2 regions of the Arthrobacter sp. FW306-2-2C-D06B genome follow, and region 2 is predicted to be linked to the other one. Evidence: riboswitches for the same ligand, from Rfam matches in the RefSeq annotation. Region 2 holds a riboswitch; the other holds the start of a gene.
What was found. Region 2 has a riboswitch for glycine ahead of gcvP (aminomethyl-transferring glycine dehydrogenase). Riboswitches for the same ligand answer to the same signal wherever they lie in the genome.
Positions count from the first base shown of each region.

Region 1: linked by a shared signal. The riboswitch ahead of lipA (lipoyl synthase) and the one ahead of gcvP (aminomethyl-transferring glycine dehydrogenase) in region 2 are both predicted to bind glycine.

Region 1 is NZ_CP084560.1:4,100,092-4,104,450, reverse strand. It holds gene LFT47_RS19115 (methylenetetrahydrofolate reductase) at 1-742, opposite strand, end outside; gene lipA (lipoyl synthase) at 759-1,784, opposite strand; glycine riboswitch at 1,834-1,936, opposite strand; glycine riboswitch at 1,938-2,037, opposite strand; gene trmB (tRNA (guanosine(46)-N7)-methyltransferase TrmB) at 2,124-3,047, opposite strand; gene LFT47_RS19100 (MFS transporter) at 3,148-4,359, shown strand, end outside.
Region 2 is NZ_CP084560.1:876,403-880,761, reverse strand. It holds gene gcvP (aminomethyl-transferring glycine dehydrogenase) at 1-1,573, opposite strand, end outside; glycine riboswitch at 1,626-1,733, opposite strand; glycine riboswitch at 1,735-1,832, opposite strand; gene LFT47_RS04330 (TetR/AcrR family transcriptional regulator) at 2,022-2,570, opposite strand; gene LFT47_RS04325 (MFS transporter) at 2,654-4,195, shown strand; gene LFT47_RS04320 (sigma-70 family RNA polymerase sigma factor) at 4,204-4,359, opposite strand, start outside.

The DNA.
Region 1 (4,359 bases), 1.3 Mb from region 2:
GGTTGAAACTGTACAGATGGATTCCGGAGATACCATCCGGGTGCGTCATGAGTTCGGAAACCAGGCCGTCCGGTGAGTACTTGTCCCCGCCGAGAAGCTTGCGGGCAAGGGTTCCTTTGTTGCTGAGGAACTTCAGGGATGTCCCGACGCCGATTTGGGTTGCCAGGGCCAGCAGCTTGATTCGGGGAACTGCCCCTGCAATTCCAGCCCACACCGGAAGCTCGACGCCTTCCCGCCGCAGGAGTGCTGCATAGTCGAGGATCGCCGGGGTGGAGAAGCACATCTGCGTGACAACATGCGTCGCCAGGTGTTGTTTGGCCAACAGGGCATCCAGCAAGTCCAGCCCGCTCACGGAAGGATGCCCCTCGGGGTAACCGGCGATGCCCGCGGTGATGCTGCCGCCGGAGTACTCGGCGATGTCCGCCAAGAGGGGAAGGCTCGATCGATAGGGGCCGGCAGCTTGCGCACCGTCTCCGCCAATGGCGAAGACCTCCGTGATCCCGGCGGTCTCGCAGTCCCGGAGGATGCCGGAAAGCTGCGACCGGTGCTCCAGCCCGCGTGCTGAGATGTGCGGAATCACGTTGTAGCCGAGCAGGCTGAGCTTGACGGAAGCCTCCATGGTCCGCACGATGCCGTGATGGGGCAGGCAGGTGACGGTGAGCGTTGTGGAAAGCGGCACTGCGGCCTGGACTTTCTCAACGATTCCGTCTGAGGGAATGATTTCAATCCGGGTGGGAAACATGCTGGCTCCTTGCGGATCAGGCCGTGGCGTGGTGTGCGAGGAGGGTGCGGGCTTCCTGGCGGGTGGTGCCGGAGTCCTGGATGCCTTCGGCGATGTGGGCCAGGTGGGCCGGGATTTCGCGGCCTTTCTTGCGCATCGCGGTGGCCCAGAGGCGTCCGGCGCGGTAGGAGGAGCGGACCAGGGGCCCGGACATGACGCCGAGGAAGCCGATTTCCTCGGCTTCGGTGGCGAGCTCGACGAATTCCTGGGGTTTGACCCAGCGGTCCACGGGCAGGTGCCGTTCGGAGGGGCGCAGGTACTGGGTGATGGTGATCAGGTCACAGCCGGCGGCGTGCAGGTCGGTCAGGGCTTCGGAGATCTCTTCCCGGGTTTCGCCCATGCCCAGGATCAGGTTGGATTTGGTGACCATGCCGGCGGCCCGGCCCTGGGTGATGACGTCCAGGGAGCGGTCGTAGCGGAACGCGGGGCGGATGCGCTTGAAGATCCGGGGCACGGTTTCGACGTTGTGAGCGAAGACCTCCGGGTTCGAGTCGCAGATCGCTTGGATGTGTTCGGGTTTGCCGGAGAAGTCGGGGATGAGCAGTTCGACGCCGGTGCCGGGGTTCAGTTCGTGGATCTTGCGGACGGTTTCGGCGTAGAGCCAGACGCCTTCGTCTTCGAGGTCGTCGCGGGCGACGCCGGTGACGGTGGCGTAGCGGAGCTGCATGGCTTGGACGGAGCGGGCGACCTTGGTGGGTTCGAACATGTCCACGGGGGAGGGCTTGCCGGTGTCGATCTGGCAGAAGTCGCAGCGGCGGGTGCATTCGGAGCCGCCGATCAGGAAGGTCGCTTCCTTGTCTTCCCAGCACTCGAAGATGTTCGGGCAGCCGGCTTCCTCGCAGACGGTGTGCAGGCCTTCTTTTTTCACGAGGTTCTTCAGGCCCACGAATTCCGGGCCCATCTGGACCTTGGCCTTGATCCACTCGGGCTTGCGTTCGACCGGGACGGCTTTGTTGCGCTGTTCAACGCGCAGCAGCTTACGGCCTTCAGGTGCCAGGGTCATGAGGAACTCCATAATTCAGGTGGCGCGGACGCACCACGATGATTCGGTTCCTCCCCGCTCTGTATTGGACCTGAGAGTTTCCGCGTCCCGCCTCGTGGCTGGACGCTTGCACCGTCGGTGAGCCCGGTAGCCCGGACTGCTTTCCAGAGTTGCCTTGCCGCGGCGGTACATGGGCCTGAGAGATTCCTGGGGAGGATTTGCTCCTACGGCGCCTGCTGAAAATGTACCGGCAGGGCTCTCCCGCCGCAGATCATAAGCACATGCCGCCTTTCGGTGACACGTCTCACATGGTATCCGGTGCCTGTGCGGTGCGCAAAGAACCTAGGCGCGATCGTGAAGCTAGATCCTGCGATAGCTAAGGTCGAAGATCATGCGTCCGGCCTCGTGGGCCTTGTTTTCGAAGCTGGTGCGGATGCGGCCATCGAAGCGCGGAGCCCATCCGCCCACGTGGTCCACTCCCTCGTTGGGGCCGGTGTGCTCGGTGCTGACCGGGGCGCGGCCTTCCTTGACGGGCGCCCCGCCCACCATCGATTCGACTCCCGATTCCCACACTTGGGTGAGGGGGCTGTCAGCGCCGGTCCGCTCGCCGTCGTGCACGTTCTCAAACTCGGTGGAGCCGGCGAGGACCTCGCGGACGTGGATGGCGTAGTTGGACCAGTCGGTGGCGATGCGCCACAGGCCACCCTTCTCGAGGGACCGCGCAGCGAGTTCGGCGAACGCGGGCTGGATAAGGCGGCGTTTATGGTGCCGGGATTTGTGCCACGGGTCCGGGAAGAAGACCCAGAGCTCGCTGACAGAACCCGCGGGGAGCATGGTGGCCAGGACCTCGGGGGCGTTGGCTTCCACGACACGGACGTTGCGGAGTCCGCGGCTGTTGATCTTGATCATCGTGTTGGCCAGGCCCGGGGTGTAGACCTCCACGGCGAGGAAGTCCTTGTCCGGGTTCTCCTCCGCCGCGTGGCATACGGCGTCGCCGAGTCCCGAACCGATTTCGACGATCAGCGGTGCCTTGCGCCCAAACTCTGCTTCGGCGTCGAACACGTAGTCCGGGTGTACGGAAGTGTTGGCGACATGCCGCGGAACCTGGATGGCCCAGCGGTCCGAGTGCTCTTCCCAGGCGGCCTGGCGCCGACCCTGAAGGCGCGTCCCGCGGCGCACGAAACTCACCGGCCGGCCGCCATACGTGCCGAAGGAGGCCTGGCTGCCTGGGGTCACGGGGCGCGAAGACTGCGGTGTTTCGGGGGATTCTGGGGTTTCACTCATCTCCTCCAGAATACCGTTGCACGGTCAAAGCCCCGCCGCGGAACCTGCATACGCTCCCGTCATGGACGCCGCGTATGAGCGTGACTGCCAGAATGGGTTGGTGACCCCCGCTTCAAGCGCCCCAAAGAACACCGAGCCGCACCCCGGCGTCCCCGAGATCCTCGTCGACGCCGAGATCGACGAGCTTCCCGCCGCCGAGCCCACGCAGATCAAGACACGCGGCGGACTCGTCTTCCTGGGGATCTGCCTGGTGCTGATAGGCCTGAATCTGCGGACGGTTTTTTCGAGTTTTTCGGCAGTCCTTCCGGAAGTCACCGCCGACGCCGGGCTGCCGGGCTGGGCAGTGGTTGTCCTCACCACTGTGCCCGTGACGTTGCTGGGTGTCTTCGCCCCGATGGCGCCGATCCTGGCCCGCCGGTTCGGTGCCGAGAGAGTATTGCTCGGCGCGATGGCAGTGCTGACAGCCGGGCTGCTGCTCCGTCCTGTGGACCTCGCCGGCGCCGGGCACTTACCGGCCCTCCTCGCCGGCACCGCGGCGTGCGGCGCCGCGATCGCGCTGTGCAACGTGCTGCTGCCTGGCGTGGTCAAGCGCGACTTCCCGCATCGGCTCGGGCTCATGGGCGGGCTGTATACGACGGCGATTTGCGCGTCTGCCGCGCTTGGCGCCGGATTCACCTATCCCGTCTTTGTCGCGGCCGGGCACTGGACCTCGGCGCTGTGGTTCTGGGCGCTGCCCGCCGCCGTCGTACTCTTGCTGTTCCTGCCCCTCGCGATCCGCCAGCATCCCGTCCGGCACAACGCGGCCGACGGCGGCGCGAAGGTCTGGCGTTCCGCCGTCGCCTGGCAGGTCACCACCTTCATGGCGTTGCAGGCGATGATGTCCTTCAGCGTGTTCGCCTGGTTGGCGCCGATTCTGCGCGATCGCGGGATCGACGGCGGGACGGCCGGTTTGATCGTGTCCGTGTCGATTGTGCTGCAGATGCTTGGTTCGTTCATCGCTCCCGGGCTCGCGGCACGTTTCAAAGACCAGCGCGTCATCAACACCGTAGTGGCGCTCATGACCGGCGGCGGCTTCGCCTTGAGTATTTTCGGCCCCACGAGTTTGATTTGGGTGTGGACCGGGCTGTTGGGCCTGGGCCAGGGGAGCCTCACGGCCGTCGCGTTGACCATGATCATGCTGCGTACCCGCGATTCCCACACCGCTGCGCACCTTTCCGGCATGATGCAGGGCGTCGGCTATGGCTTGGGTTCCACGGGAACCCTCATGGTGGGCCAGCTGCACCAGGTGACTGGTGGCTTCACGGCCGCCGGC
Region 2 (4,359 bases):
GGTGGATCGAGGCGAATTCCGGCCAGGAGATGGCTTCCATCTCTGCGGTGGCGTTCAACTTCATGGTGCACGATCCCAGCGGGATCATAGTGCGGTCCAGCGCCAGGTCGCGGTCCGAAAGCTTGCGGATGTAGCGCAGCAGCTGGGTCTCGGAACGGTGGGTGTTGAACACCGGGTGCTGAAGGTAGTCGGAAGAGCGCTCGACGGCGGCCTCCAGGGCGAAACCCGCGCCGTCACCGGACACCGTGGCGCCGAACGCCGCAGCGACGTCGGCGAGGACGGTCGCCGTCGTCGTCTCGTCAACAGAGATTCCTACGGTGTCGGCGTCGATGGCGCGCAGGTTGATGCCCTTGGCCTCGGCAGCAGCAACGATCCCGGCTGCCTTGCCCGGGACGCGGACGGTGACGGTGTCGAAGAAGCTGCCGTGCAGGACCTCAAGGCCGGCGGCCTTCAAGGACGCAGCCAGGGTCCGGGCGTGGTTGTGGGCGGTCTCGGCGATCGCCTTCAGGCCATCGGGGCCGTGGTAGACGGCGTACATCGAGGAAACGATGGCCAACAGGGCCTGCGCGGTGCAGATGTTGGACGTCGCTTTCTCGCGGCGGATGTGCTGCTCGCGGGTCTGGAGCGCGAGGCGGTAGGCCGGAGTGCCGGCGTCGTCCTTGGAAACGCCCACCAAGCGGCCCGGCATGGAGCGCTCGAGGCCCTTCTGGACCGCCATGTACGCGGCGTGCGGGCCGCCGAAGAACAGCGGCACGCCGAAGCGCTGGGTGGAGCCGACGGCGATGTCGGCGCCCTGCTCGCCCGGAGGCGTGATCAGGGTGAGGGCGAGGAGATCCGCGGCGACGGTGACGAGCGCGCCGCGTTCCTTGGCGGCGGCGATCACGGCGGAGTGGTCGAACACCCGGCCCGAAACGCCCGGCTGCTGCAGCACGATGCCGTTGATGTCGCCGTCGGGCAGGCCCTGGGACAGGTCCGCGATCTCCACCTCGAAGCCCAACGCCTCGGCGCGGCCCTTCACGATAGCGATGGTCTGCGGGAGGCAGTCGGCGTCGAGGACTGTCTTGCCGTCGTGGGCCGTCTTGTTCTTGTTGGCGCGGCGCATCATGAGGACCGCTTCGGCGACGGCGGTGGCTTCGTCCAGCAGGGAGGCATTGGCGATGGGCAGGCCCACGAGGTCCTGGACCATCGTCTGGAAGTTCAGCAGGGCTTCGAGGCGGCCCTGGGAGATTTCCGGCTGGTACGGCGTGTAGGCCGTGTACCAGGCCGGGGATTCGAGGATGTTGCGGCGGATCACCGGCGGAGTGACGGTGTCGTAGTAGCCCTGGCCGATCATCTGCACGGCCGTCTTGTTCTTGGCCGCCAGCTTGCGAAGTTCAGCCAGAACTTCCACCTCGCTGAGGGCGTTCTGGAGCCTGAGTGCGACGTCCTGGCGGATGTCATTGGGAACCGCGGTGTCTACGAGCGAATCGACACTGTCGTAACCAACCGACTTGAGCATGATGTCAATGTCGGCCTGGCGGCGGGCGCCGATATGCCGGTCTACGAACGTAGTGGAGGTTGAACTAACCGTCACGAAGGAACTCCATTAATAAGGCGGCGCAGGGTACGCCACAGCTAATCGGGTTCCTCCCCGCTCTGTATTGGACCTGAGAGTTTCCGCGAATCCGTGCTTGTGGCACTGTTCCGCTTGCACCGTCGGTGAGCACACGTCAGCGTACTGCTTTCCAGAGTTGCCTTGCCGCGGCGGTGCGTGGGCCTGAGAGATTCCTGGGGAGGATTTGCTCCTACGGCGCCTGCATCACATGCCTGCAGGACTCTCCCGCCGCAGATCAAAGGCGTATTCAGTTATGTGAATCAGATCGTGGTTGCCGGTGACGGCTGCCACAACTCTCAATTGTCCTATGGACTGCCCGCGTCCGCAAATATGGTCACCGAGCCGCCCGACTTTCCCAACTGACTCGCACTTTTTGTCGTTTTGGAGCCTCAAAACGACATCTACTGCGAGTCAGTTGGGCCGCCGCTCAGTCACGGAGGCGTTCGACGGCGGCCAGCAGCGCACCGACGTCGGCGCTTCTCGCGCTGGCCTTGACTTCCGTATCACCGGCGCCGCCTTCAAGCATTGCGTTGAAGTAAAGTCCATCGCCCATGTACCGGACCGCTTTGGCCATTTCGGGCCCCACTTCCTCGGCGAGGACATCGAGCCATTGTTGCTGGATCCCGGCGAAACGCCTGCGGGTTTCTTCATGGGCTACTTCCGCGAGGCGCGTCGCCGCCACAAACACCCGGTCCAAGGGAGTATCCGCCCACAGGGAAGACTTGATAAAGAACGCGGCGGCACCTTCGGGGGCTGCCTTCATTGCCTCGATGTCCAGCGCGGCCAGCCCGTCCATGCGTTCGAGCAAGGAACCGATCATGGCTTCCTTGTTCGGGAAATGGTAGAGCAGTCCGCCCTTGGATACGCCTGCGCGCTTGGCGACGGCGTCCAGGGTGGCAGCCCGCTCCCCCACCTCGATCAGCAGGGCTTCAAAGGCATCCAGGACAGCGTCCCGGGCAATAGGTTTTCGCGGCATGGTGTCCATCATCCCTTAGTTCGATGTTGCCAATTTTATGAGTCGAATTGAAACTATACCGTCCAGACGGTACAGTTATCTTCATGTTCAGCCCGTCCACAACCCAGCACCCCCGTACCCCTTCGATCCAATCCGCCCCGTGGCGCGATTGGGCTGCCCTCGCACTCCTGATGTTCCCCGTGTTGCTGGTGGCTGTGGACAATACGGCGCTGACATTTGCCCTTCCGCAAATCGCCCGTTCGCTGGAAGTCGGGGGCGTGCAGCTGCTATGGGTCGTCGATGCCTATGCGCTTGTGCTTGCCGCACTCTTGGTGTCCATGGGAAACCTGGGAGACAGGATCGGCCGCCGCCGCTTGCTGTTGACCGGCAGCACCGGGTTCGCCGCCGTTTCCGCGGCCACCGCCTTCGCGCCATCGGCTGAATGGCTCATCGCCGGACGTGCCGGCATGGGCATCTTCGGAGCCATGCTCATGCCGTCCACGCTGTCCTTGATCCGCAACATCTTCCCGGACCCGAGCCGCCGTCGGCTCGCCGTCGCTGTATGGGCCGCCGGATTCTCCGGCGGCGCCGCGCTCGGGCCGATCTTCGGCGGCTGGCTCGTGGAGCACTTCTGGTGGGGAGCCGTGTTCCTGGTTGCGGTGCCACTGTTGCTGCCCCTGCTCGCCTTCGGCCCGTCCCTCATTCCGGAGTCCAAGGATCGCAACCCGGGCAAGCCGGACGTGCCCAGCGTCGTGCTGTCCATCTTGACCATGGCCCCCGTGGTTTATGGAATCAAGGAGGCCGCCGTGCACGGTTTTGGCCCCGGGTCCGCGGCCTTCATGGCATTCGGCCTGGCCATGGGAATCGTCTTCGTGCGCCGGCAGCGCTCTTTGGCATCGCCGATGTTGGATGTACGGCTTTTCCGGAACAAGGTCTTCAGCACTGCCATCACGGCCAACGTCTTGTCCCTTTTCTCCATGACGGGCTTCATCTACTTCTTCGCGCAGCACTTGCAGCTCGTGGAAGGCCAATCCCCGATGCAGGCGGGTATCGCGATGGTTCCGGCACTGCTGGCCACCATGGTGGCGGGCCTGGTGGTGGTTCCACTCGTCAAGCGGATCCGCCCGGGCCTGGTGGTGGCATCGGGGCTGGCACTGAGCGCGGTTGGATACCTCGTGGCCTCCCTGGGCAACCACAGCCAGGGGCCCGGGTATCTTTTGACGGCACTCCTGCTGCTGGCCATCGGGGTCGGTTCGGCGGAGACCATCTCCAACGACCTGATCCTCGGCGCGGTTCCCGCCGACAAGGCGGGTGCGGCATCGGCGATCTCGGAAACGGGTTACGAACTCGGATCATTGCTGGGCACGGCCGTGCTCGGCTCCATCCTGACAGCGTCCTACCAACACCACTTGCTGCTCCCGGGCGAATTGTCCGGCCACGCAGCCGAACGCTCGCGGGAGACGCTCGCCGGAGCCATGGACGTTGCGGCCACGCTGCCCCAGCCATTGGGCGACGCCCTGGCCACCGCCGCGCGTGCCGCCTTTGAATCGGGCGTCCACATCACGGCGGCGATCGGGCTGGTATTGATGGCGGGAGCGGCAGTCCTTGCCGCCGTCGTGCTCCGACGCGTGCCCACCGCAAAGTAAGGCTGAGTCTAGACAGCCCGGTTCAAGGCAGCATCAGGCGAGCTGAAACTACGGGTAATTCCGCCCAAGGTAGCGGTGGCAAGCGTCGAGAGGTAGTCGTGCCGGCGTCGGGCAGTAATGCGCGATTGGGGCTCGAAGGATTGCCCGGGATCGTCCGCGTAATG